One region of the Microbispora sp. CSR-4 genome, then DNA from elsewhere that is predicted to be linked to it. Evidence: riboswitches for the same ligand, from Rfam matches in the RefSeq annotation. Region 1 holds a riboswitch; the other holds the start of a gene.

The links. A riboswitch is a leader RNA that binds a small molecule or an ion and turns the genes downstream of it on or off. The one in region 1 is predicted to bind glycine.
Region 2: linked by a shared signal. The riboswitch ahead of gcvT (glycine cleavage system aminomethyltransferase GcvT) and the one ahead of gcvP (aminomethyl-transferring glycine dehydrogenase) in region 1 are both predicted to bind glycine.

What each region holds. Positions count from the first base shown of each region.
Region 1 is NZ_VJVX01000029.1:34,315-46,158, reverse strand. It holds gene FLV34_RS21605 (SDR family NAD(P)-dependent oxidoreductase) at 1-416, opposite strand, end outside; gene FLV34_RS21600 (TetR/AcrR family transcriptional regulator) at 472-1,062, opposite strand; gene FLV34_RS21595 (alpha/beta family hydrolase) at 1,138-1,746, opposite strand; gene FLV34_RS21590 (hypothetical protein) at 1,836-2,249, shown strand; gene FLV34_RS21585 (hypothetical protein) at 2,306-2,848, opposite strand; gene gcvP (aminomethyl-transferring glycine dehydrogenase) at 2,940-5,765, opposite strand; glycine riboswitch at 5,946-6,039, opposite strand; gene FLV34_RS21575 (response regulator transcription factor) at 6,061-6,756, opposite strand; gene FLV34_RS21570 (sensor histidine kinase) at 6,753-8,726, opposite strand; gene FLV34_RS21565 (hypothetical protein) at 8,891-9,631, shown strand; gene FLV34_RS21560 (MerR family transcriptional regulator) at 9,647-10,264, opposite strand; gene FLV34_RS21555 (bifunctional nuclease family protein) at 10,420-10,890, opposite strand; gene FLV34_RS21550 (MerR family transcriptional regulator) at 10,967-11,623, opposite strand; gene FLV34_RS21545 (FHA domain-containing protein) at 11,643-11,844, opposite strand, start outside.
Region 2 is NZ_VJVX01000044.1:31,697-43,540, reverse strand. It holds gene FLV34_RS27660 (DUF6286 domain-containing protein) at 1-584, shown strand, start outside; gene FLV34_RS27655 (hypothetical protein) at 586-1,077, shown strand; gene FLV34_RS27650 (hypothetical protein) at 1,006-2,433, opposite strand; gene FLV34_RS42720 (hypothetical protein) at 2,486-2,617, shown strand; gene FLV34_RS27645 (L-serine ammonia-lyase) at 2,604-3,977, opposite strand; gene gcvH (glycine cleavage system protein GcvH) at 4,003-4,395, opposite strand; gene gcvT (glycine cleavage system aminomethyltransferase GcvT) at 4,392-5,480, opposite strand; glycine riboswitch at 5,619-5,716, opposite strand; gene FLV34_RS27630 (AfsR/SARP family transcriptional regulator) at 5,815-6,591, opposite strand; gene FLV34_RS27625 (TIGR04500 family putative peptide maturation system protein) at 7,000-8,331, opposite strand; gene FLV34_RS27620 (MvdC/MvdD family ATP grasp protein) at 8,406-9,371, opposite strand; gene FLV34_RS40745 (hypothetical protein) at 10,005-10,169, opposite strand; gene FLV34_RS40740 (hypothetical protein) at 10,180-10,332, opposite strand; gene FLV34_RS27615 (peptidase domain-containing ABC transporter) at 10,468-11,844, opposite strand, start outside.

The DNA of each region.
Region 1 (11,844 bases):
ACGACGTTCGCGCCGTCGGGAAGGTGCGGAATGAGCGCCTCCGTCAGCGCGAACGGTCCGAGGTGGTTGGTCGTGAAGGCGAGGTCCCACCCCTGTGCGGTCCGGTCGGCGCGGGCCGGCATGATGCCCGCGTTGTTGAGCAGGCCGGCGATCGGAAGACCGAGCGCGACGACCCGTGCGGCCGCGCGCCGCACGCTCGGGATATCGGAGAAGTCGCAGACCACCGAGACCGCGTGCCCCTCGGGCCGCGCGTTGATCTCGGCTTCGACCTCCGCGAGCTTGCCCGGGTCACGGCCCACCAGCACGACGGAGCCGTGCTCGGCGAGCTCGATCGCGGTGCGCCTGCCGATTCCGGACGTCGGCCCGGTGATGATCCACGCCCTTGCGGGCGATGTGCTGCGGCTGAAGTCGGGCACGTCGGCTCCCTCACTGTGGAGATCATGGAGATGGAGATCAGGCACTGGGCGCGGATCAGGCGGTGGGCGCGGTGGAGGAGCCGGCCAGCACCCGCCAGATGGCCTCGAACGCGACACTGCCGCGTGCCTCGGCCTCGGCAGGCTCGCGGATCATCTCGTCGATCGTCGCCTCGGCGATCGCGTTCACCAGGGTCAGGACGAAACCGAGCGGCACGTCCTGCATCGGCCCGTTGGCCCGGCTCCGTTCCAGCAGGCCGGCGATGCCGCTGAAGGCCAGGCTCGCCGCCCGATGGGTGTCGGCGGTGATGTCGTCCGCCACTTGAAGCTGCGCGAGCGCCCGCCGCTTGTCCGGGTTGGCCGTCGCCCAGCGCCACCACTGCGTCCACATGTGGCGGACCTGCTCACGGGGTGCGTCCCCGGCCCGGAGATCGGCGGTCGCCGCGGCGCTCATCTCCGTCTTCAGCGCGAGGAAGAGCTCGTTGAGCAGCTTCGCCTTCGTGTCGAAGTAGGTGAACAACGATCCGTTGGAGACGCCTGCCTCCTTCGCGATCGTCGCGGTGGCCGCCCCGAGCCCCTGGGACGCGATGACGCGGGTGGCCGCCCGCAGGATCGCGTTACGCCGGTCCTCACTGCGTGGTCTAGGCATGATCCGACAATATAAGAGAGTGTCTAGTCAGTCAAAAATTGGCCATGATCGGCCATGAGGCGGGCGAGACCATGCTCACCTGAGCGGAGCGGCGGAGCGGCGCGAGAGCAGCCACCGGGCCACGACCTCGCCCACGCGGGCGGGATCCTTCTTGAACTCGTGTCCCTCCCCCGGAAGGACCACGAGACATTCGGCGTCCTTCTCGTCCGGCACGCCGAACGGATCCCGGTCACCGTTGACCACGAGCACCGGGGTCCCCGCCTGCCGCAGCTCGTCCGCCCGTGAGCGTTCCGGCTTGCCCGGAGGGTGGAGCGGGAACGCGAGCGCCACCACCGCCTCCGCCCCTGCGGCTCTCGCCGTGCGGCAGGCGACCCGCGCGCCGTTGCTCCGCCCGCCCTGCACGAGCGGCAGGCCAGGGTGACGCTCGCGGAGCGCGGCGACGATCGACAGCCACGCCTCGTCCTGCTTGACCGCCGACCCCGGCGCCCGCGCGCCGCGCAGCCGGAACGGCTGGGTCACCCGTGCGACGCTTCCTCCGATCGCCAGCACCGCGTCCCGTACGGCGAGCAGGTCGGGGGCCTCCACGCCTCCCCCGGACCCGTGGGTCAGGACCAGCAGCAGCCGGGGATCGGCGGCCTCGTCCACCTCGGCCAGCGCGCGGCCGTGCGGGGTCTCGATCTCCATGCGGTGAAGGTAACGGGTCCGGCAGGAGCAGGAGGAGGCGACCCTCCGATCGGAGGATGGCAGTCATCCGATAAAGAGGCAAGAATGTCATGGTGCCGGACATCGCATCGCACCAACCGCCGCCCGGAACCGGGCACCCCGTCCCTCCGCCGCAGGCGGCCCCCTCGAACCGCGAGGACCTGCGCGCCGTCATGGCGGCCCGCCGCGACCTCGGGCCGGACTACGAGGACGCCCTGGTCGACTCGTTCCTCGACAAGCTCGACGTGGAGATCGCCGCGCGGGTGCGCAACGAGGTGGCGGCCCAGCTCGCCCACCAGCCGCCTCGCGGCCAGTCCAAGCACAGGGACGGCGCCGTGGGCATGGCCATCGGCTCGCTGGCCCTGGGCATCCCGCTGACCGCCATCGCGGCGCAGACCTCCGGCGCGACGGGCCTGCTCCTGGCCTGGGGCGGGATCATCGCGGTCAACCTCGCTCACGCCCTCGGCCGCCGCCACCAGCGCTGACACGCGGCAGGACGACCAGCGGACGACCACGGGGGGTCACAGGGGGATCACGGGGGTCACCCGGCCGCGCCGGCCTCCATCGCGGGGCGCACGTCGCGGCCCAGGCGCAGCAGCACCTGCTCGGCGAGCGCGGGATCGGGATGGTCGAGGCCGTAGCGCCAGACGGTCTCGGCGTCGGCGTCACGGCCCCGCAGCGGCAGCGTGCGGGCCAGCAGTTCGATCGCGAGCGCGCCGGTGCCGGCGTCGGCCCCCTCCTGGCGGCTGTCCTCCACGGCCCCGGCGAACTGCGCGCACGCCATCTCCAGGTGCGCCATGCCGAGCAGCACCCGCAGGCGCGCGGGATCGGCCACCGCGCTGATCGACAGCGCCTCCAGCAGGACGTCGGCGGCCCGCTCGGGCTCGCCGTCCTCCAGCAGCCGCTCGGCCATCCGCTCGGCCACGACCGACAGGCCCTCGCCCGCCTCGCCGCGCTCCGGCGCGTTCTCGTCCGCGGCGAGTTCCGCGAAGATCGCGGCCGCGCCGTCGAGGTCGCCGCTTTCGGCGAGTCGGCGCGCGTGGTCGAGCCGGTCGGACCGCCGCCCGGAATCGATGGCCGTCATACAGGGGGCCTCGCATGGTCGCAGGGGATAGAAACGATCACCGCGATCTTAACGAGACCGGCCGCCGGGCGGGGCCGACATGCTCAACTGATCAGTCCTCGTACGCCTCAAGGGGCGGGCAGGAGCAGACCAGGTTGCGGTCGCCGTACGCCTGGTCGATGCGGCGCACCGGCGACCAGTACTTGTCGTCCCGCAGGCCGGGCACCGGGTAGGCGGCCACCGCCCGCGAGTAGGGGTGGGCCCACTCGTCGGCGGTGAGGCACTCGGCCGTGTGCGGGGCGTTGCGCAGCGGGTTGTCGGTCTTGTCGAACTCGCCCGACGCCACCTTCGCGATCTCGCCCCGGATGGCGATCATCGCGTCGGCGAAGCGGTCGAGCTCGGCCAGGTCCTCGCTCTCGGTCGGCTCGATCATGAGCGTCCCGGCGACGGGGAACGACATCGTGGGCGCGTGGAAGCCGTAGTCGATCAGCCGCTTGGCCACGTCGTCCACGGTGACGCCGGTCTCCTTGGTGATCTGGCGCAGGTCGACGATGCACTCGTGGGCGACCAGGCCGTCCCTGCCGGTGTAGAGCACCGGGTAGTGCGGCGCGAGCCGCCGGGCCAGGTAGTTGGCCGACAGGATCGCCTGCTCGGTGGCCTGGCGCAGCCCGTCGCCGCCCATCATCCTGACGTACGCCCAGGAGATCGGCAGGATGCCCGCCGAGCCGTACGGCGCGGCCGACACGTGGGCCGGGAGGTGCTCGGCGAGGTGGGCCTTGACCGCCACCGGGCCGACGCCGGGACCACCGCCGCCGTGCGGGATGCAGAAGGTCTTGTGCAGGTTGAGGTGGGAGACGTCCGCGCCGAACTCGCCCAGCTTGGCCAGGCCCACCAGCGCGTTGAGGTTGGCCCCGTCGACGTAGACCTGCCCGCCGGCCTCGTGGACCCGCTCGCAGATCTCGACGATCGTCTCCTCGTACACCCCGTGGGTGGACGGGTAGGTCACCATGATCGCGGCGAGCGCGTCACGGTGCTTGTCGATCTTGGCGGCGAGGTCGGCCAGGTCGACGTTGCCGTTCGCGTCGCAGGCCCCCACGACCCCCCGCATGCCCGCCATGACGGCGCTGGCGGCGTTCGTGCCGTGTGCGGAGGACGGGATGAGGCAGACGTCGCGGCCCTCCTCGCCCCGGGAGCGGTGGTAGGACCTGATCGCCAGCAGCCCGGCGAACTCGCCCTGGGAGCCCGCGTTCGGCTGGATCGACACCCGGTCGTAGCCGGTGACCTCGGCCAGCCAGCCCTCCAGCGTCGCGATCAGCTCGGCGTAGCCCTCGGCCTGGTCCGCGGGCGCGAACGGGTGGATCGAGGCGAACTCCGGCCAGGTGACCGGCTCCATCTCGGTGGTCGCGTTGAGCTTCATCGTGCAGGAGCCCAGCGGGATCATCGAGCGGTCGAGCGCGATGTCCTTGTCCTGCAGCCGCCGCAGGTAGCGCAGCATGGCCGTCTCGGATCGGTGGGTGTGGAACACCGGGTGGGTGAGGAAGCCGGAGGTCCGCTGCAGGCCGGCGGGGAGCGCGTCGGAGGTGGCCCGGTCGAGGTCCTCGACCACGAGCCCGGACGCGCCGAACGCCGCCCAGACCGCCCGCAGGTGGCCCGTGGTGGTCTTCTCGTCGCAGGCGACGCCGACGTGGTCGGCGTCGGCCAGGCGCAGGTTGACGCCCCGCTCGGCGGCGGCGGCCACGACCTCGGCGGCCCGCCCGGGCACGCGGGCGAGCACGGTGTCGAAGAACTCGTCGTGCACGACCTCCACGCCGCTCTCGCGCAGCCCGGCGGCGAGGACGGCCGCGTGGCGGTGCACCCGCTGGGCGATCCGCTTCAGGCCCTCCGGGCCGTGGTAGACGGCGTACATCGAGGCCATGACGGCCAGCAGCACCTGCGCGGTGCAGATGTTGCTGGTGGCCTTCTCGCGCCGGATGTGCTGCTCGCGGGTCTGCAGGGCCAGGCGGTAGGCCGTGCGGCCGTCGGCGTCCAGCGAGACGCCGACCAGGCGGCCCGGCATCTGCCGCTGCAGGCCCTCGCGTACGGCCATGTACGCCGCGTGGGGGCCGCCGTAGCCCAGCGGGACGCCGAAGCGCTGGGAGGAGCCGACGGCGATGTCGGCGCCCTGCTCGCCCGGGGACTCCAGCAGGGTCAGCGCCAGCAGGTCGGCCGCGGCCACCAGCAGCGCCCCCTGGGCGTGCGCCCGCTCGGCGACCGCGCGGAAGGACGCCACCCGGCCGCTCGCGCCGGGATACTGGACGAGGACCCCGAAGCACTCGGGCAGCTCGCCGGCGAGGTCCGACTCGACCAGCGTGATGCCGAGCGGCTCGGCGCGGGTCGCCAGCACGGCCTTGGTCTGCGGCAGCGCGTCGGCGTCCACCACGAACACGTCGGTCTTCACCTTGCTCGCCCGGCGGGCCAGCGTCATCGCCTCGGCCGCGGCCGTCGCCTCGTCGAGCAGGGACGCGCCGGCGACGGCGAGGCCGGTGAGGTCGGAGATCACGGTCTGGAAGTTCAGCAGCGCCTCCAGGCGGCCCTGCGAGATCTCCGGCTGGTAGGGCGTGTACGCGGTGTACCAGCCGGGGTTCTCCAGCACGTTGCGCAGGACGACGCCCGGCGTGATCGTGTCGTAGTAGCCGAGGCCGATCATCGGGGTCAGCACCCGGTTGCGCCCGGCGAGGGCGCGCAGCTCGGCCAGGGCCTCGGCCTCCCCCACCGCCTCGGGCAGGTTCAGCGGGCCGCGCGTGCGGATGGCCTCCGGCACGGCCACGGCGACCAGGTCGGCCACCGACTCGTAGCCGACGACCTCCAGCATCCGGTCGCGGTCGGCCTCGGAGGGGCCGATGTGGCGGGGGGGGAAGGGCGGAGCGGAAAGATCGCGAAGCGTGGACCGATCGGTCATGACAGGGGCCTCCTGGCGGGTCGAGACCTGCGGCGACCGTCCCGCGCCCGGTGTGGCGCGGCGGTCGTGTAGCGGTCTCCCCCTCTGTCATCGGACCTGAGAGCTTCACCGGGCCGTCGGGCCCGGCTTTCCCCTTCGGTGAGGCGCCGCCTGGCCGGCGGGCCTGCTTTTCAGAGTCGCCTCGTCCGTGCGGTACGGATGCCTGAGAGATTCCGGGGAGGTTTGCTCCTTCGGCGCCCCTTCGAAGATCAGGGGTCTCTCCCGCACGAGGTCGTCGGCCGTTCCACTCTACCGGCTACCCCGGATCGGCCCGACTCGCACCCTGCTCGAGATCGGCGCCGAGACCGGCCTGGCGGGCGCGGACGATGGCCTCGGCCCGGTCGGCGACCGCCAGCTTGGCGAAGATGGCGGTGATGTGGTTGCTGACGGTCTTGCCGCTGATGGCCAGATGCCGGGCGATCGCCGCGTTGGACCGGCCGGCCGCGATGATGTCGAGGACCTCCCGTTCGCGGGCGGTGAGCTCGGGAAAGGGCTCCGGGGCCGGCGCGCGAGAGGCCCCGGCGGCGAAGAAGTCGATGATCCGGCGGGCCACGCTCGGGCCGAAGACGGCATGTCCGGCCGCGACAGAGCGGACCGCCCGGACGATCTCCTCCTGCTTCGCGCCCTTGACCAGGTATCCGAAGGCTCCGGCGCGCATCGCGGCGAACACCGACTCGTCGTCCTCGAACATCGTGAGCACGAGCACCCGGGTGGCGGGCACCGCGCGCACGATGGCCCTGGTGGCCTCCACCCCGTTGACGCCCGGCATGTGCAGGTCCATGACCACGACGTCGGGGCGCGTGAGCCGCACCTCACGACGGGCGGCGTCGCCGTCGCCGGCCTCGCCCACCACCTCGATGTCCGGCAGCGACGTCACGAGGGCACGCAGGCCTTCCCGCATCAGCGGGTGATCGTCGACGACGACGATCCTGATCGGTTCCCCGGCGCTCATGTCTGCTCCAGTGGAAGGCGGGCGTGGACGCGGCCGCCGCAGTCGGTGGGGCCGGCGGTGAGCGTACCGCCCAGTTCGCCGGCCCGCTCGTGCATGGAGCGCAGACCGACGCCGTGCGGCCACGCTCCGGCGCCCCCGGAGCCGTTGTCGCTCACCTCCACATGCAGGGCGGCGTGGTCGGCGCGCAGGGAGACCCGGCACGCCGTCGCCCCGCCGTGGCGCAGCGCGTTGGTGACCGCCTCGGTGGCGATGCGATAGGCGGCCACCTCCACCCCGGCGGGCAGCGGCGGCAGGCCGTCCGGGGCGTCGATCGTGACCACGTACCCGGCGTGCTCGTGCCGCCACGAGTCCTGGGCGCGCTGGCGGAGCGCGCCCAGCAGTCCGAGCTCGTCGAGGGCGGGCGGCCGCAGGTTGTAGACGAGCCGGCGGATATCGGCGATCGCGGCGGTCAGGTCGGCGCGCAGGTCGAGCAGGAGCCGTGCGCTCCGCTCGGGATCGGTGTGACGCAGGTTGTGGGCCGCGTCGGCCTTGAGGGTCACCGCGGTGAGCACGGTGCCGAGGCCGTCGTGCAGATCGCGGCGCAGCCGCCGGCGTTCCTCCTCCCGCGCGGCCACGATGCGCGTGCGGGACTCGCCCAGTTGCTCGGACAGGCGCACCGCCTGCAGGGCCAGGCCGACCGGGGCGGCCAGCAGTTCCAGGGCGCGCCGGTCGGCGCCGGACAGCCGGCTCTCCCCCGCCCTCAGCCCGACGAGCAGGTCCGCGGGCGGCCCGTCGGCCACCTCCAGCGACACCGTGTGCCGCCGCCGCGGTGACCGGCCGTACGTCGCGACCAGCCGCCCGTCGGAGGCGACCGCGGCGTACGGCAGCCGCAGCGCCTCGCACACGGCTCGCAACACCCCGTCCAGGCCGGCGCCGAGCCGCAGGCCGACCCGGGCGGCGGCCGCCACAGGATCGCGGCGCTGGCCGTACATGACCCGGTCCACCAAGGACTGCACGGCCGAACGGGCGGGCGCGAAGGCGAGAGCGACAACCGCGGTCGCGATCAGCGGGGCGGCCGACAGCCGGTCCCGCGCCAGCGCGGACAGCCCCGCGACGATGCCCAGGTAGGCCAGCACGACGCCGAGCGTGAGCACCCCGTACACCAGCGAGCGGTTGACGATCAGCTCGATGTCGTACAACCCGTGGCGCAGGATCGCCACCGTGGCCGCGGCCGGGATCAGCGGCAGGGTCAGCAGGAACAACACCGGCCCGTCGGTCGTCACGATCCGCTGCGCGTTGAGCGCGGCGAACAGCCCCACGGCCCACAGCAGCCACATCAGCTGCTGCCGCGGCACCCCGCGGGACCGGCGGACGCGCAGGACGAGCGCGCCGAGGGAGGCCAGCAGCACCAGCGCGGCGACGGCGGCGAACACCGGAATCAGCCGCTGGGCGACCTCGCCCACGATGACGGGCAGCATCGGCTCCCCCGCGGCCGGCCCGGCCCCCGCCGGCCCGGCCGCCACGGACAGGGTCGGGATGGGCGTGAACGGCAGGACGGCGAGGGTCGCGACGGCCAGCGGCCGCCAGCGCCGCGACAGCGGCCTGCCGTCGGGGAACAACTGCACGATCAGCGGAAGGCAGACGACCGGCGCCGGGATCCACGCGGTGATGCCGAACAGCTCGACCGCCCGCGCCCACGCCTCCGGCAGCCCGACCGCGTCGGTGAGCAGCCCGAGGCAGGCCACGCTCAGCGTGTAGCAGGCGCCGTACGCCACGAACAGCAGCCCGATGCGGTGCCCGGGACGGTGGGCGAGCACCAGCGCGCCGAACGTGGTGAAGGTCAGCGCCTGCGCGCTGTTGGTCAGCAGGTAGGAGTCGTCGGCCGCGTCGGCGAAGGTGAGCCCGCCGAGGAACCACGACACCCACGCCGCCACCACCACGACGGCCGTGAGGGTGAGCACCGCGACCGGGCCGGCCCGTCTGACTGCCATGCGCTCATCATCCGATCCCGGCGCTCCCATCGGCCATAGGAGCGTGCTCCCGGATCACGGGGTGCACGGGACTGGAATCGGGACCACGCCCCCACGACGAAGGGAGCCGTCCGCGCCCATCCTCGGACTCGATCGGACAACTCCCGGACTCTCGGAGGATCATCATGCAGCCGGACACCGACGCCCGCGCCGCCGCCACCCCGCGGAAACCGCCGCGGGACGTGCGCGGCTTCTGGCGGGTGCTGCTCGCCGTCGTCGCCCCGCTCCCCATGCTCGGCATGGGCCTCAACTATCTGTTCAGCTCCGTGGACGGCGGCGAGTCGTTCGAGGCCACGGTCGCGGCGTACGCGGCCCACGAGCAGGCCGCGGGCGTGCTCCGATGGTTCGCCCTGCCGTTCCTGGTCGGGCTGATCCCGGCCACCTTCGCCGTGGCGTGGGTGGCCCGTCGCGGCGCTCCCAGGCTCACCACGGCGGGTGCCCTCCTCGCGTTGCTCGGCGACCTGGCCGGCTTCCCCCTGATCCGTGGCGGCGACGACCTCGCGTACCTGACGGTGACGAGGCACTTCGACGTGGCGACCATGGCGAGGATTCAGAACGCGCTCGAGGACGACCCCGTACAGCTGGTGGCGAGCCTGCTGTTCATCGTGGGCATCGTCGTCGGCCTGCTGCTGCTCGGCCTGGCGCTGTGGCGCAGCGGCGCGGCGCCGGCCTGGATGGGGGTCCTGCTCGCGGCCGGCGGGTTCACCCATCCGTTCATGCCCGGCCACACCGCGTCGGGCATCGGCCTGCTGGTCACGGCCGTGGGCTTCGCCGGCGCGTCCGTCGCCCTGCTGCGCATGCGTGACGACGAGTTCGACCTGCCCCCGGTCAGGCCCGGCACGCGCGCCCGACCGTCGAACCTGTGATCGCCGGGCATCCGCTCAGCCGGTCCTGCGGGCCTTTCTCCGGCGGGCCAGCTCGTCCGCGGGATGGTCCCCCTCCGCATCCGGAGCGGCCTCCGCCCGCTCGCCCGGAAGCTCGGCCAGCGATCCCTCGACCTCCCGCCAGACCCTCCCGAGCGCGATGCCGAACACGCCCTGGCCGCCCTGCAACAGGTCGATCACCTCGTCGGCGCTCGTGCACTCGTAGACGCTCACGCCGTCGCTCATCAAGGTGATCTGGGCCAGGTCGTTGACGCCGCGGTCGCGCAGGTGCCGTACGGCGGCGCGTATCTGCTGGAGGGAGACGCCCGTGTCCAGAAGACGTTTGACGACCTTCAGGACGAGGATGTCGCGGAAGCTGTACAGTCGCTGGGACCCGGATCCCTGGGCGGCCCTTATCGTCGGGAGCACCAGTTCGGTCCGGGCCCAGTAGTCGAGCTGCCGGTAGGTGATCCCGGCCGCCGCGCACGCCGTGGGGCCGCGGTATCCGATGCCCTGGGGCAGCGCCGTCGGCTGCTCGTCGAACAGCAGACCCTGTTCGCCGGCGCGCTCGCGCGCCGCCTGCCGAACCGGGTCGTGCTGGCCGGCCGACTTACCCTCGCCGCTGCTGACCGCCACTGCGGACCTCCGGCTTTCTCTCATCCCACGGTCTGATCTGGGGGTTCGTGAATTACAACCGTGGTTTCCCTTGCACCGTAGGACCGGGGCCATCGTCAGTCAACGACCCCGTCCGGCGCGTCGTGAAGCGTAATCTCCCGAAATCGTCCGGCACGTCAGCCCGCCCGGCCGAAGTCTTCCGGTGTGATTTTGTCCAGGAACTCGCGGAACTTCTCCACTTCGTCCTCCTGGTCGTCGGGCATGCTGACGCCCGCCTCCTGGATCACGTCCTCACTCGCGTAGATCGTCGCACCCGTACGCAACGCCAGCGCGATCGAGTCCGATGGACGCGCGCTGACCTCCACGCCGTTGGAGAAAACCAGATCGGCGAAGAAGATTCCATCGCGGAGCGCGACGATGTTGACGGTGCGCAACCGCACCCCCAAGGCCTCAAGAACGTCACGGAACAAGTCGTGGGTCAGCGGCCGGGGCGGCGGCTCCTCCGCTTGGGCCAACGCGATAGCGGTCGCCTCGGTCATGCCTATCCAGATCGGCAGATACCGATCACCGCTCGTCTCCTTCAGGAGAACGATCGGCTGGTTGGTGGGCATCTCAACGCGAACCCCCACGACCTCCATCTGCAACACGGGCGGCTCCGTCTCAAGCGTCGCGGCATATCACCAGGCATTCAACGTAACACCCACGGAGGTGCGGATGTGCCGGTCACCGCCCCAGAACGCCGCGAACACTCCCACGCAGTAACGCATTGTGAAGTTCCTGGAGAAGTCCGGAGATCTCCCGGGCGGTCTCGTCCGCCTCGGCGATCGCCCCCGGCGCCTTGCGCCGCAGCAGCGGGGCCACCGCCTGCTCGATGAGACCGGCCTCCCGCTCCACCACGGCGCGCACCGCCCTCAGGTGACGCGCCTGCAGGCCGAACCGCGCCAGCGCCCCCACGCTGCGCGCGATCTCCAGCGCCTCCCCGTCGTAGCGGCGCGCCACGGCGGCGACCAGGCCGTAGCTCTCCATCTCGGCCAGGGTCTCCTCGTCGATGCCCGCGGCCTCGATGAGCTCCTCCCGGCTGAGACGCACCGGCGGGGTGCCGGCGGACACGTCGTGCGGGCGTGCCGCCTGCTCGTCCAGCTGATCCTTGATCACCCGGAGCGGCAGGTACTGGTCACGCTGCGCACGCAGGATGAACCGCAGGCGCTCGACGTCCTTGTAGGTGAACTTGCGGTAGCCCGACGGGCTCCGCTGGGGCTCGATCAGCCCCTCACCCTCCAGAAACCGGATCTTGGAGACGGTCACGTCCGGGAACTCGCCCTGCAGCAGGGCGAGCACCTCCCCGATGCTCATGAACGCCCGTACGGCCTGCGCGCTCATGACTCCTCCTCCTCACCGATCACAGCCCTCCGGGACCACGTGTGAGGAACACCAGCCGGAACTTGCCGATCTGCACCTCGTCGCCGCCCTGCAAGGGGCACTCCTCGATGCGCTCCCGGTTGACGTAGGTGCCGTTGAGGCTGCCCACGTCACGCACGGTGAACTGGCCGCCGCGCCGGTAGAACTCCACGTGTCTCCTGGACACCGTCACATCGTCCAGG
Region 2 (11,844 bases), on a different contig from region 1:
GCGTCAGGGGCGCGGGAAGCGACACCGGCGGCGGACGCGCCGCGGCGGGCCGGAGCGCCACGCGCCTCCTCCTGCCGGGCCGGACCCCGGCCGCCGTCGTGGTCGCCACCGTGATCGCCCTGCTCGGCTGGGTGTGCACCGCCGTGGTCGTCGCCGTCATGCTCGGCATGTCCCTCGACTGGCGGCTGCCGCCCCGGCTGATGAACCTCACGACGTCGGACCCCGCCGTTCCCGCCGCCGGGGCCGGCATGATCGTCTGCGGTCTGGGGCTGGTGGCCCTCGCGCTCGTTCCCGGCCGTCCCCGGCTCATGCCCCTGGCCTGCTCGGACCCGCTGCTCGCGATGGGCCTGACCCGCTCCGGGCTGCGCCGTACGCTCGCCGCCTCGGCCCGCGAGGTCGAGCACGTGCGGCGGGCCGACGTCCACATCCTCCGCAGGCGGATCGAGGTCGCCGTGGTGGCCGACGCCGACACGACCGGCGCCCTGCTCCGCGAGGTCGGCGCGGCGGTCGGCGACCGGCTGTCGGGCCTCGGCGTCCGGTCCCGCCACGAGGTGGTCGTACGGCTGCGCAGGAGAGGGGGCTGACATGCGTCCGCGATGGGGGAACCGCATCGGGCTCCTGCTGGTGGGCGTCGCGCTCGTCGCGGGAGGCTTCGGCCTGCTGACCGCCGTACGCCGGCGGCCCGGCGTGACCCTGATCGACGCGAGCGTGGCCGACGGGAGCGTCGTCGACGGGAAGCCGTGGGCGCTGCCCCTGGTGGCCGGGGCGGCGATGGTGCTCGCCCTGGTCGCGACCCGCTGGCTCTTCATGGCGCTCGGCTGGGGCCGGGTCGGCACCCGCACCGGCGCCGGCATCGCCATGCTCGGCGTGGCGTTGAAGGGGATCGACGGGATCGGCCGCATCTCGGTCAGGCTCGTGCGCGACGGCAGGGTGCGGGTGACGGTGTCGCTCCGGCGGTCGGCCGACCTGCGGCAGGTGATCAGGCGGCTGGACGAGTCGGCGGTCTCACGCGTTCGCCGCGCGGTCGGCCGCGACGACGCGCTTGCGGTCGTTCGCCTGCACGTCCGCCGCCGCTGACCGGCCCTGCCTGCGCCACGGCGCGGGCGTCGCGCCCGTGCCGATGGCAAGCCCGGCGGCCAGGCAGGCGAGCGGCACGACCGGCACCACATAGCGGTGGTCGAAGGCGGCGATCAGGGGCGGCAGCAGGAGCAGGGCCGCCGCCGCGGTCCAGGGCAGCAGCGCCGTCCACCGCCGGGCGACCAGCCCGGCGAGCCCGGCCAGCAGGATCACCGCCAGCAGCGGCCCCCGCAGGAAGCCCTGCTCCTGATAGGCGCGCAGCAGGCCCGCGAACGGCTCCACTACCTTGGTGTCCCCGGAGCTTCCCTGGTAGGCGGTGGTCAGCTCGCCCGCCGTACGGCCGGCGGAGGCCACCTTGGACGTGAACGGCTTCACCGAGGCGGGGAAGACGTACGCGCTCTGCGGCCCGGGGGAGGGGTAGACCTTCCGGTCCCATTCGAACGCCCACATGGCGTCGTGCAGCCCGGTCATGAGGAAGTCGAGGGGCTGGCTGCGGATCGCCAGCGAGGCGAACTCGCTCGCCAGCCGGTCCTTGTCCTTCTTCACCCGCTGGATGGGCGAGTCGGCGTCCCAGATGTAGGCGGGCGCGGCCAGCCGGGGCCCCGACGGGCACAGCACCGCCAGCTCCTTCGGCGGCTCCATCACCGAGCAGTCGGCGAAGGTCATCGTGCGCGACCACAGCCACGTGCTGTTGCCGCCCAGCCCGTACGACCCGTGGGTGTCGTGGAACCAGACGGCATAGCCGCCGAGCACGGCGGACGCGGCGGCGAGCCCGGCGAGCGCGGCCTTCCATCGTCCGGCGAGCACCACCGGCAGCAGCGCCAGCGCGATCAGGGGCAGCCCGAGGGTGCGGGTGACCGTGGCGAACCCGAGCAGCAGCAGCGCCGCGACGACGGCCCACCCGCCCGGGCGGGGACGCCACAGCAGGATCGTCACGGCGGCCACGACCAGCGCGGTGAACGGCAGGTCCGCCATGACGAGGTGTTCGAGCTGGATCTGGTGGACGTCGAGAAGCACCGGCGCCGCCGCCAGCGCCGCGCCCCAGCCGGGCAGCCGGGTGCGGCGGCGCAGCAGCGCGTACACGCACACGGCCATGCCGAGACCGAGCAGATGCTGGACGATCACGACGGCGGTGACGCTGCCCAGCGGGCTCAGCGCCGCCAGGAACAGCGAGTAGCCGGACGGCCGTGAGGGCAGCGGCCGCAGGTCGAGCGCCGAGCTGAGGTAAGCGAAGGAGTCGGCCCAGAACCACAGCGCGGGCCGGTAGCCGAGCACGGCGAGCGCGCGCAGTGCGACGCCCGCCGCCAGCACGACCAGGAACGCCCGATGCGGGCGCAGCGCCTCGCGCCACCTCACGTGACGGCCCTCCTCCTCGCCGGGAAGTCACCACGATATTGGCGAGCGGCACATGCGTCACATTCGAGACGTCACCGCGCGGGCCCTCACGGACGGCGGCGTGCTCAGCGCCACCTCCGGCACCGCACCCGTCCCCGCCGCCGTGCCCGGCGGGGGCGGGGACGCGGGGATCAGCACTCGATGACGTTGACGGCGAGGCCGCCGCGCGAGGTCTCCTTGTATTTGTCGAGCATGTCCCTGCCGGTGTCGCGCATCGTCTTGATCGCCTTGTCGAGCGACACGAAGTGGCGGCCGTCGCCGCGCAGCGCGATGCGGGCGGCGGCGATGGCCTTGATCGAGGCGACGGCGTTGCGCTCGATGCACGGGATCTGGACGAGCCCGCCGATCGGGTCGCAGGTCAGGCCGAGGTTGTGCTCGATGCCGATCTCGGCGGCGTTCTCGACCTGCTCCGGCGTCCCGCCGAGCGCCTCGGTGAGGCCCGCCGCCGCCATCGAGCAGGCCGAGCCGACCTCACCCTGGCAGCCCACCTCCGCGCCGGAGATGGAGGCGTTCTCCTTGAACAGCACGCCGATCGCGCCCGCGGTGAGCAGGAAGCGGATGACGCCGTCCTCGTCGGCCCCTGGAAGGAAGCGCATGTAGTAGGACAGAACGGCCGGCACGATGCCGGCGGCGCCGTTGGTCGGCGCGGTGACGATCCGGCCGCCCGCCGCGTTCTCCTCGTTGACGGCCAGCGCGAACAGCGTGACCCAGTCCATCGCCCGCAGCGGGTCGGCGCCGTCGGCCTCGCTCTGCAGCCGCCGATGGAGCTGGTGGGCCCGTCGGCGCACCTTGAGGCCGCCCGGCAGGACGCCCTCGCGGCTGGTGCCGCGCCGTACGCACTCGGCCATCACCGCCCACAGATGCAGCAGGCTGGAGCGGATCTCCTCCTCCGTACGGCCGAAGGCCTTCTCGTTCTCCATCATCACGCCGGAGATCGACAGGCCCGTGTCGGCGCAGTGCGCGAGCAGTTCGTGCGCGGTCGTGAAGGCGTACGGCAGCACCGTGTCGTCGGGCTTGATCCGGTCGGCGCCGGTGGCGTTCTCGTCCACCACGAAGCCGCCGCCGACCGAGTAGTACACCTTCTCGCGCAGCACGGTGTCGTCGGCGTACGCCGTGAACCGCATGCCGTTCGGGTGGTGGGGCAGCGACAGTTTGCGCTCGAAGACGAGATCCTCGCCGACCACGAACGGGATCTCGTGCACGCCGTACACCGTGACCGTGCCGCTCGCCCGCATCGCCGCCAGCCGTTCGTCGACGGTGTCGACGTCGACCAGTTCGGGCTTGTCGCCGGACAGGCCGAGCAGGACCGCCTTGTCGCTGCCGTGGCCCTTGCCGGTCAGCCCGAGCGAGCCGTACAGGATCGCCTCGATCCGGGTCACCTTCTCCAGCAGCCCGTCCTGGTGCAGCCCGCGGGCGAACCTGTGCGCCGCCGCCATCGGACCGCCCGTGTGCGAACTGGACGGTCCGATGCCCACCTTGAACAGGTCGAAGACGCTGATCGCCATTGACCGTCGCCCTTCGCACCGTCTGTCAGGACTCGCCGGAGGTCAGCGCGGCGTACTCCGCGGCCGACAGCAGGTCGTCGGGCTCCTCCTCCACGCGCACGCGGAACAGCCAGCCCTCGCCGTACGGGTCGGAGTTGACCAGCGAGGGGTTGTCCACGACGGCGGAGTTGATCTCGACGATCTCGCCGCCGACCGGCGCGAAGATGTCGCTCACGGACTTGGTGGACTCCACCTCGCCGACCGCGTCGCCGGCCGCGATGGTCGCGCCGACCTCGGAGTGCACCTCCACGTAAACCACGTCGCCGAGCTGCTCGGCCGCGTACGCCGTGATGCCCACCGTCACGGTGCGGCCGTCCTCAAGCCCGGCCACCCACTCGTGTTCCTTGGTGTAGCTCAGGTCGTCCGGAATGGTGCTCACTTGCTCCTCCTGTAGAAAGGCAGATCGACGACGTCGACCGGTTCTTGGCTGCCCCGGATGTCCACGGCCAGGCCACCCTTCTCCAGGGCGCCCTCGTCCACGTACGCCATGGCGATCGGGCGGCCGAGGGACTGCGACGGAGCGCCGCTGGTCACCTCGCCGACGACGGCCCCCTCCCGGGTGACGGAGTAGCCGTGGCGGGGCACGCGCCTGCCGCGCGCCACCAGCCCGACCAGGCGCCGCCTGGTGCCGTACTCCGCCGCCCGCTCAAGGGCGGCCTTGCCCACGAAGTCGCCCGGCTTGTCGAAGCGGACGACCCGGCCGAGGCCCGCGTCGAACGGCGTGATCGCCGCGCTCAGCTCGTTGCCGTAGAGCGGCATGCCGGCTTCCAGACGCAGGGTGTCGCGGGCCGACAGCCCGGCGGGGACGAGCCCGGCGTCTCTGCCCGCCTCGGCGAGGGCGTTCCACAGCGGCACGGCGTGCTCGTTCAGCACGAAGAGTTCGAAGCCGTCCTCGCCGGTGTATCCGGTGCGGGCGATCAGGGCGGGCGCGCCCGCGACGATGCCGGCGACGATGGCGTAGTACTTCAGCTCGTCGAGGTCGGCGTCGGTCAGCGCGGCCAGGATCTCGGCGCTGCGCGGGCCCTGCACGGCGACCAGCGCGTACTCGTCCGACCTGTCGGTCACCTGCGCGTAGCCCCGGACGCGTTCGGCGAGCTCACGGGCGACGAGGGCGTAGTTGGAGGCGTTGGCGACGACCATGTACTGGTCCTCGTCGAGGCGGTAGACGATGAGGTCGTCGAGGATGCCGCCGGTCTCGTTCACGATCATCGTGTAACGGGCGCGGCCGGGCGCGAGGACGCTGAGGTGCCCCACGAGCGCGTGGTCGAGCGCCTCGCCCGCCTGCGGGCCGACGACGAAGATCTCCCCCATGTGGGACAGGTCGAACAGGCCCGCGGCCGTGCGCACCGCGTTGTGCTCGGCCGACTCGCTGCCGTAGCGCAGGGGCATCTGCCAGCCCGCGAAGTCGGTCAGGGTCGCGCCCAGACTTTCGTGGACCCCGCGGAGCGGGGTGGATCGGGACATGCGCACCTCGGAAGGACGGATGCTGCGTTTGACTATCGGGCATCCTCCCCCTCTGTCATCGGCGCCTGAGAGCTTCGTCCGATCTTTGCCGGACTTTCACCTTCGGCGAGGCCTGACGGCCTTCTTTCCAGAGGTCACCTGGCCCGCACGGTCCTTTGCCTTGAGAGGTTCGCGGGGAGGGCTTGCTCCTTCAGGGGCCCTGACCGGATGCCAGGACGCTCTCCCGCACGGGATCACCGGTGTGCTGCAAGCCTAGTGGGTCGCCGCCATCCCCGTAACCGGCCGGATCACCTGATTTCCCCTGTCACTTCCCGGCCGTGCCATCCCGTACGGGTCAGTGGCTGGAGTCGCACGGCGGCCGATGCGCCGCGCGGAGCCGCACATGGGTGGACGGGAGGTCGTCGCCGGTGAGGATCCGCTGGTGGAGGGCCTGGGTGTCGGGGGACGGCTCGGTGCCGAGGCGGTCGACCAGGGTGCGGCGCAGCCGCTGGTAGGACGCCGAGGCGTCGTGGGTGCGGCCCGACCGGTGCAGCGCCAGCATGAGCTGCCGGTGCGGCCGTTCGCGCAGCGGGTGGCGCCTCGCCCATTGGGCCAGGCCGCCGACGATCTCGTGATGGTGCCCGAGCGCCAGCCTGACGTCGAAGAGGTCCTCGGTCACCGCGCGCCGCTCCTCGTCGAGCCGGTCGGCCCACGCGGAGAGCGCGTCCACATGCCTCATGGCGAGCAGGGCGTCGCCGCGCCACAGGCTCAGCGCGTTCTCGAACATCCGCGCCGCATTGTGGTAATCGCAATTCTCACGAGCGATTCTGCCCTGTGCCGCAAATTGGTTGAATACTTCAGCATCCACGGATGCCGGTGGCACGGAAAGAAGGTAGCCGCCCTCCACGGTGTGCAGTGGAGAAAGGTGGGGGTCGCGGGGCGACAGACGTTGCCGCATCTGCGCGATGTAGGTGGTAAGATTCCGCGCCGCCGATTTAGTGGGACGGCCATTCCACAACAGATCGATGAGCCGGTCCCGGTGGACCGCGATATTCGGATTGAGCAGGAACAACGCGAGCAGCTGCCGGTGCCTCGGGGCGAGTCCGGCGATGACATCCCCTGAGGGCTTCATGGCCAGGAACGTTCCGAGCACGGCGTATAACACGGTTCCCCTCGCACGAAAGCAGCGTGAACGCGCCGACGACGCGGCTGTGATCGCTATTTGACCATATCCCTCTCCGGCGGCGTGCGTCAAAATATATACCGTTTCTATGTCGGCTGCCCGGGGGCCCATAAACACCGCTCCGCCCGGGCCAATGCCGGCTCCGCATGCTCCGATACGCCGATAACCCAAATGAAAGCGGTTGCAGATGCTGCTCTCGTCGGCCGTCCCCGGAGGCGGTGTGCGTGAGTGGCGTCGATTAGCCGGATGATCGGCGCGCGTACGGCGCCGCGCCCGGGCTGGCGTGAATCGAGCCCGGGGAGGGGGAATCGGGCCCGGGGAGGGGGAATCGGGCCCGGGGAGGCGCGAATATCGCGCTCAGCGGGCCGCCGTGAGGCCGTCTTCCGCCGCGGGGGCCCGCAGGGCCTGGTTGACGGCCTCGGTGCGCCGGGCGTCGCCCCACACCCACTCCACGCGGGCCTCGCGCCGCCGCCCGGCCAGCCAGTCGTCGAAGAGCCGCTGCTCGATCCCTTGCCGGGTGGCGTCGTCGAAGGTAGCGGGTCTGACCTCCACGACCTGGACGACCACGGGGTCGGGTCCGTACGGGCCGAGGACGTCGCCCGGTGCGGCGTCCGCCGCCTCCGGGCCGAGCTCGGCGCGGAACAGGCGGCGCAGCCGGGCGTCCGCGCCGTGGTCGAGCGTCTCGGCGGCGGAGGCGAGGGAGCCTGGTCCGCCGTCCCGCAGCCGGTCGGCGGCGGCCCGGGCGGCCTCCACCCGGGGATACCGCAGGAACACCACGCACAACCGGTCGTAGGAGCGAGGGGCGGTGGCGAAAAGACTTTCGGCGCGGTCACCGGCGACCCGGCGACGAAGCCGGGCGATCCCCGCCTCCTGGGCCACGACGTCCTCCAGGCCGGCGTGGTCGAGGCCGCGTTCGGCCATCCACTCCTGGGTGGCCTCGACCGTGAGCAGCCCCCGGGCCCGCCGGAAGGCGTCGAGAGCGTCCTGCAACTCGGCGGCGGACAGGTCTGCCGGGTCGCCGGCCAGCTCCTGCGCGACCAGGGCGGCGTCGACCAGTCTGCTGGCGAGTGAGGCGTCGCTCCACAGCTCGTCCAGCACCGCCATGGCCTGCTCCATGGCGACCTCCATGCCGTTGACCCGCACGACGACCTGCTCGCCGGAGTTGCGGCTGCCCCGCAGCGGCCAGGGCAGCGCGAGGTCGGGAGCGAAGGCGATCGAGACCGTGCCGTCGCCCACCGGGAGCAGCATGTCGTAGTGACATCTGCCGCCGGGGTGGTCGCGCTGCCACACCAGGCGCATCGGCACGCCTTCGTGCTCCGCCCGCAGGCCGCCCAGCAGGAGCCTGGCCTCGGCGGGTTCCCGATCACAGATCCGGCGCAGGTACGCCAGGACATCGGTCAGCAGACGGGCAGAAGGAACAACACCACGGTGGACACCACTCTGGGCGGCGCGGTGGGCGGCACTGCCGACAGGAGTCTCGGTGGCACCAACGGCGGCAACGACGGCGGCACTCTGGGTGGCGCGGTGGGCGGCACTGCCGGCCGGAGATTCGGTGGCATCAACGGCGGCACCAAGCGGGGCACCGACGGCGGCACTCGGGGCGGCGCGATCGGCGGTGCTGCGGTCGGCACTGCGGTCGGTGCTGTGGTCGGTGTTGTGGTCGGTGTTGTGGTCGGCACTGTGCGGCATGTCGGGCTCCTCGGGGCGCGGTCGATCCCGCTCCCTCCGAGCGGGATCTGTCGGGCTGGTCGGCGGCGGGGATGTCAGGCCGGTTCGAGCAGGAGGTCGCAGAGGGCCTCGCTGATCGGCAGGCCGGTCATGTTCTCGACCCACAGCCACTGGGCGTTGGGGTTGACCTCAAGGAAGACGTGACGGTCGTCCGGTGTGACGATCAGGTCGACGGCGCCGTACAGCAGGCCGAGGCGGTCCATAAGCGCGAGGCACCGGTCGGCGATCTCCTCCTGCAACCGGTGCGGCCGATGCGGCGTGGTCCTGGTGTCGTAGTAGCGCCAGTCGAGGCTCGACCGGTTGGACGCCTGCGAGTGGATCTCGGCGGCGAAGATCCGTCGCCCGACGATGGTGACGCGCAGCTCGACGCGCTTCGGCACCATCTCCTGCACGATCACGGGGCAGAACCGCAGGCCGTCGGCGTACGCGAGGTCGCGGGGCGACACCGGCTCGGTGAGGCGCGTCGCGGTGAGGCCGCCCGCGACGCCCTCCACGAGCGGGACGTGGAAGGCCTTCGTGATGATCCGGCCGTCGTGCCGGTCGTGGAAGTCGAGGAACGACTCGGCGTCCGTGGTGATCAGTGTCTCCGGGATCGCGAACCCGAGCTCCGCGGCGAGCGCGAGCTGGGAGGACTTCTGGCCGGACCGGCGGAAGACCGACTCGCGGGCGGGCACCTGACGGCACGGCAACTGCTCCCACAGGTCGCCGAGCAGGCTCTTGCACTCCTGCACGGTGTGGGCGGCGACCGCAGGATCGGCGATCTCGGGGTGCGCCCGCGGGGGAGTCGGCCGGCGCCACCACACGGCGGACACCGTGTCGAGGTCGATCGTCTCCTTGTCGCGGCGCAGGATGCGGCGGGTGCCGAGGTCGGTGCCGTAGCCGAGGTCCAGCTTCGCGGAGACGGGGAAGTCGCCGGGGTCGAAGACGCTGACGCGCGCGCCGCGCCGGGCGAGCAGACCGCCGACCCGCTCGGCGTGCGGGTCGTCCTCGCTGGTGAGCACGAGAACGTGAGAAGAGCGCAACGGAGGGCCTTTCGACGTGCCTCAACAGACCTGAGCGCGGACGGGACGCCGGGGCGGCGCCTTCCGGAAGTGGCCCGAAACCGGACAGAACCCGAATCGACCGGGCCTGAATGGACGCGGCCTGAATGGACCGGGTGTGAACGGCCAGGGCCTTGATCGAGCGAGCCGTGCATCGGCAGGTACGGGATCGAGCGGGCCGTGGACCCACGAGGCGCAGTGCGGGGCCGTGGATCTACGGGCCAGGCGGGTAGGGACGCCACCGAGAGCCACCGGGCGCGGGCGGAGACCGCTGGCTGCCATCGGTGGCCACGTGAGCGACCTGAGCCCCGGTGCCGCACCACCGGAGCTGCCTGGCTGCCGAGGTCACCGGTGTCGCATCACCGGAGCTACCGCCGTCGCCCAGGGCCGCAGGAGCTAGTGCGGCCACGGCCGCCGCAGGGGCTACCGGTGGGCCACCGGAGCTGCCCGGCCGCCGAGGCCGCCGGGCCAGCCCGGAGCCAGCCCGGAGCCAGCCCGGAGCCAGCCCGAGGCCGCCCGGGGTGGCGTCCCCGCCTTGTGCGTCACGGGCGTGCTTCACCCGGCCGGGTCATGCCGTGACGCGGTGAGCATGTGTCAGACGGCGATGTCGTCGTACTTGCACATGCCGTCGGCGTAGCAGCCGGTCCTGTCGAACTCCGGGGCCTGGCCGCCGGTCACGCCGCGCAGGCGCTCCTCGTCCAGTTCCTCGCCCACGGCGTCGATGGCGGTGAGGACCGTGCGAACGGTGCGAGACGTCATGACCACTCCCTCAGCACAGGTAGTCGTCGTAGCCGGCGCCGGACCGCGTGCGTGAGGCCATGGGGTCCTGCATCCCGCCGGTGATGCCCTCCAGGCGGCTCTCGTCCAGCTCGGCGCCCACCTCGGAGAGGTCGCGCAGCTCGGTCCTGAGCTGTCCGCTCATCGTCTTCTCCTTTCGGTCGTGTCGGGAGCCGGGTGGCTCCCCCCGTGTCCCAGAGCCTGTCGCGGTGGTCTTGGAACCGGATTGCGGGGGAGAGGTAAGCGACTTGTGGCCGGCTTTAGCCGCAGCTCGTGAAGGTCAGGCGCCCAGCCGCTGCGCGGCGACGAGGCGGGCGTAGTGCCCGTCGCGGTCGAGCAGCTCGTCACGGCCGCCCGCCTCCACGATCCGGCCCCGGTCGAGCACGAGGATGAGGTCGGCGTCCCGCACGGTGCTCAGTCGGTGGGCGATGACGACGCGGGTGCCCGCGAAGCCGCGCAGGCTCTCCTCGATCGCGGCCTCGGCCACGGTGTCGAGGTGGCTCGTGGCCTCGTCGAGCAGCAGCATCCTCGGCTCCGACAGCGGGGCGCGGGCGAGCGCGAGCCGCTGGCGCTGCCCGCCCGACAGCCCGCCGCCGTCGGTGAGCAGCGTGCGGTAGCCCATCGGCATGGCCCTGATCTCCTCGTGCAGGCGGGCCGCCCGGGCCGCCCGTTCCACCTGCTCCGGGGTGGCGGAGGGGACGTTGAGCGCGATGTTGTCGAAGATCGTGCCGTGGAAGAGGACGGGCTCCTGCGGCACCACGCCGAACTGGCGGCGCAGGGCGCGGGGATCGAAGGCGGCGGCGGGCACGCCGTCGTAGCGGATCTCGCCCTCGCCGGGCGTGAGCAGCCCCAGGATCAGCCGGGCCAGGGTGGTCTTGCCGGAGCCCGAGGCACCGACCAGCGCGACCTTCTGCCCGGGGCGCACGGTGACCGTGACGTCCCGCAGGATCCACGGGCTGTCGGGGCCATAGCGGAAGCCGACGCCGTCCAGCTCGATCCGCCCGGTGAGCGTACGGGTGACCGGGGCGGCGGGAACGGGCTCGGGCTCGGCGTGCCAGACGTCGGCCAGCCGCTCCACGTGCGGCCTGACCCCTTGTACGGCCTGCAGGCCGGCGATCAGCGAGCTCAGCGGGGCGAGCGCGGCGCCGGCCAGGGCTTGCAGGGCGAGCATCCCGCCGAGCGTCAGCGTGCCGTCCGCCACCTGGCGGGCGCCCGTCCAGACGAGGGTGAGCGGGGCGGCGAACTGCAGGGCCCCGAGCAGGGCCTCCTGCATGGCCTGCGCCCGGCCGCTTCGCCCGGAACGCTCGGCGACGGTGGCGACGGCCGTCGCCCATCGGTCCGCGATCCGCGGCTCCGCGCCGGAGGCCTTGACGGTCTCGATGCCGCGCAGGCCCTCGATCAGCCTGCTCTGCAGGTCGTTGCGGGCTTCGGTCTCGCGGTGGGTCAGGTCGCCGACGCGGCGGCGGGTGAGGAGCAGCAGGCCCGCCTGGGCGAGGGCGAACGCGACCAGGCAGCCGCCGATCAGCGGGCTGCGCACGCCGATCGCGATCACGTATCCCAGGGCCAGCGGGGCCTCCAGGAAGGCGAGCGTCACCTGGTTGGTGAGGACCTCCCGGATCAGCGAGGTCGCCAGCACGCGGTTGACCAGGTCGGCGGA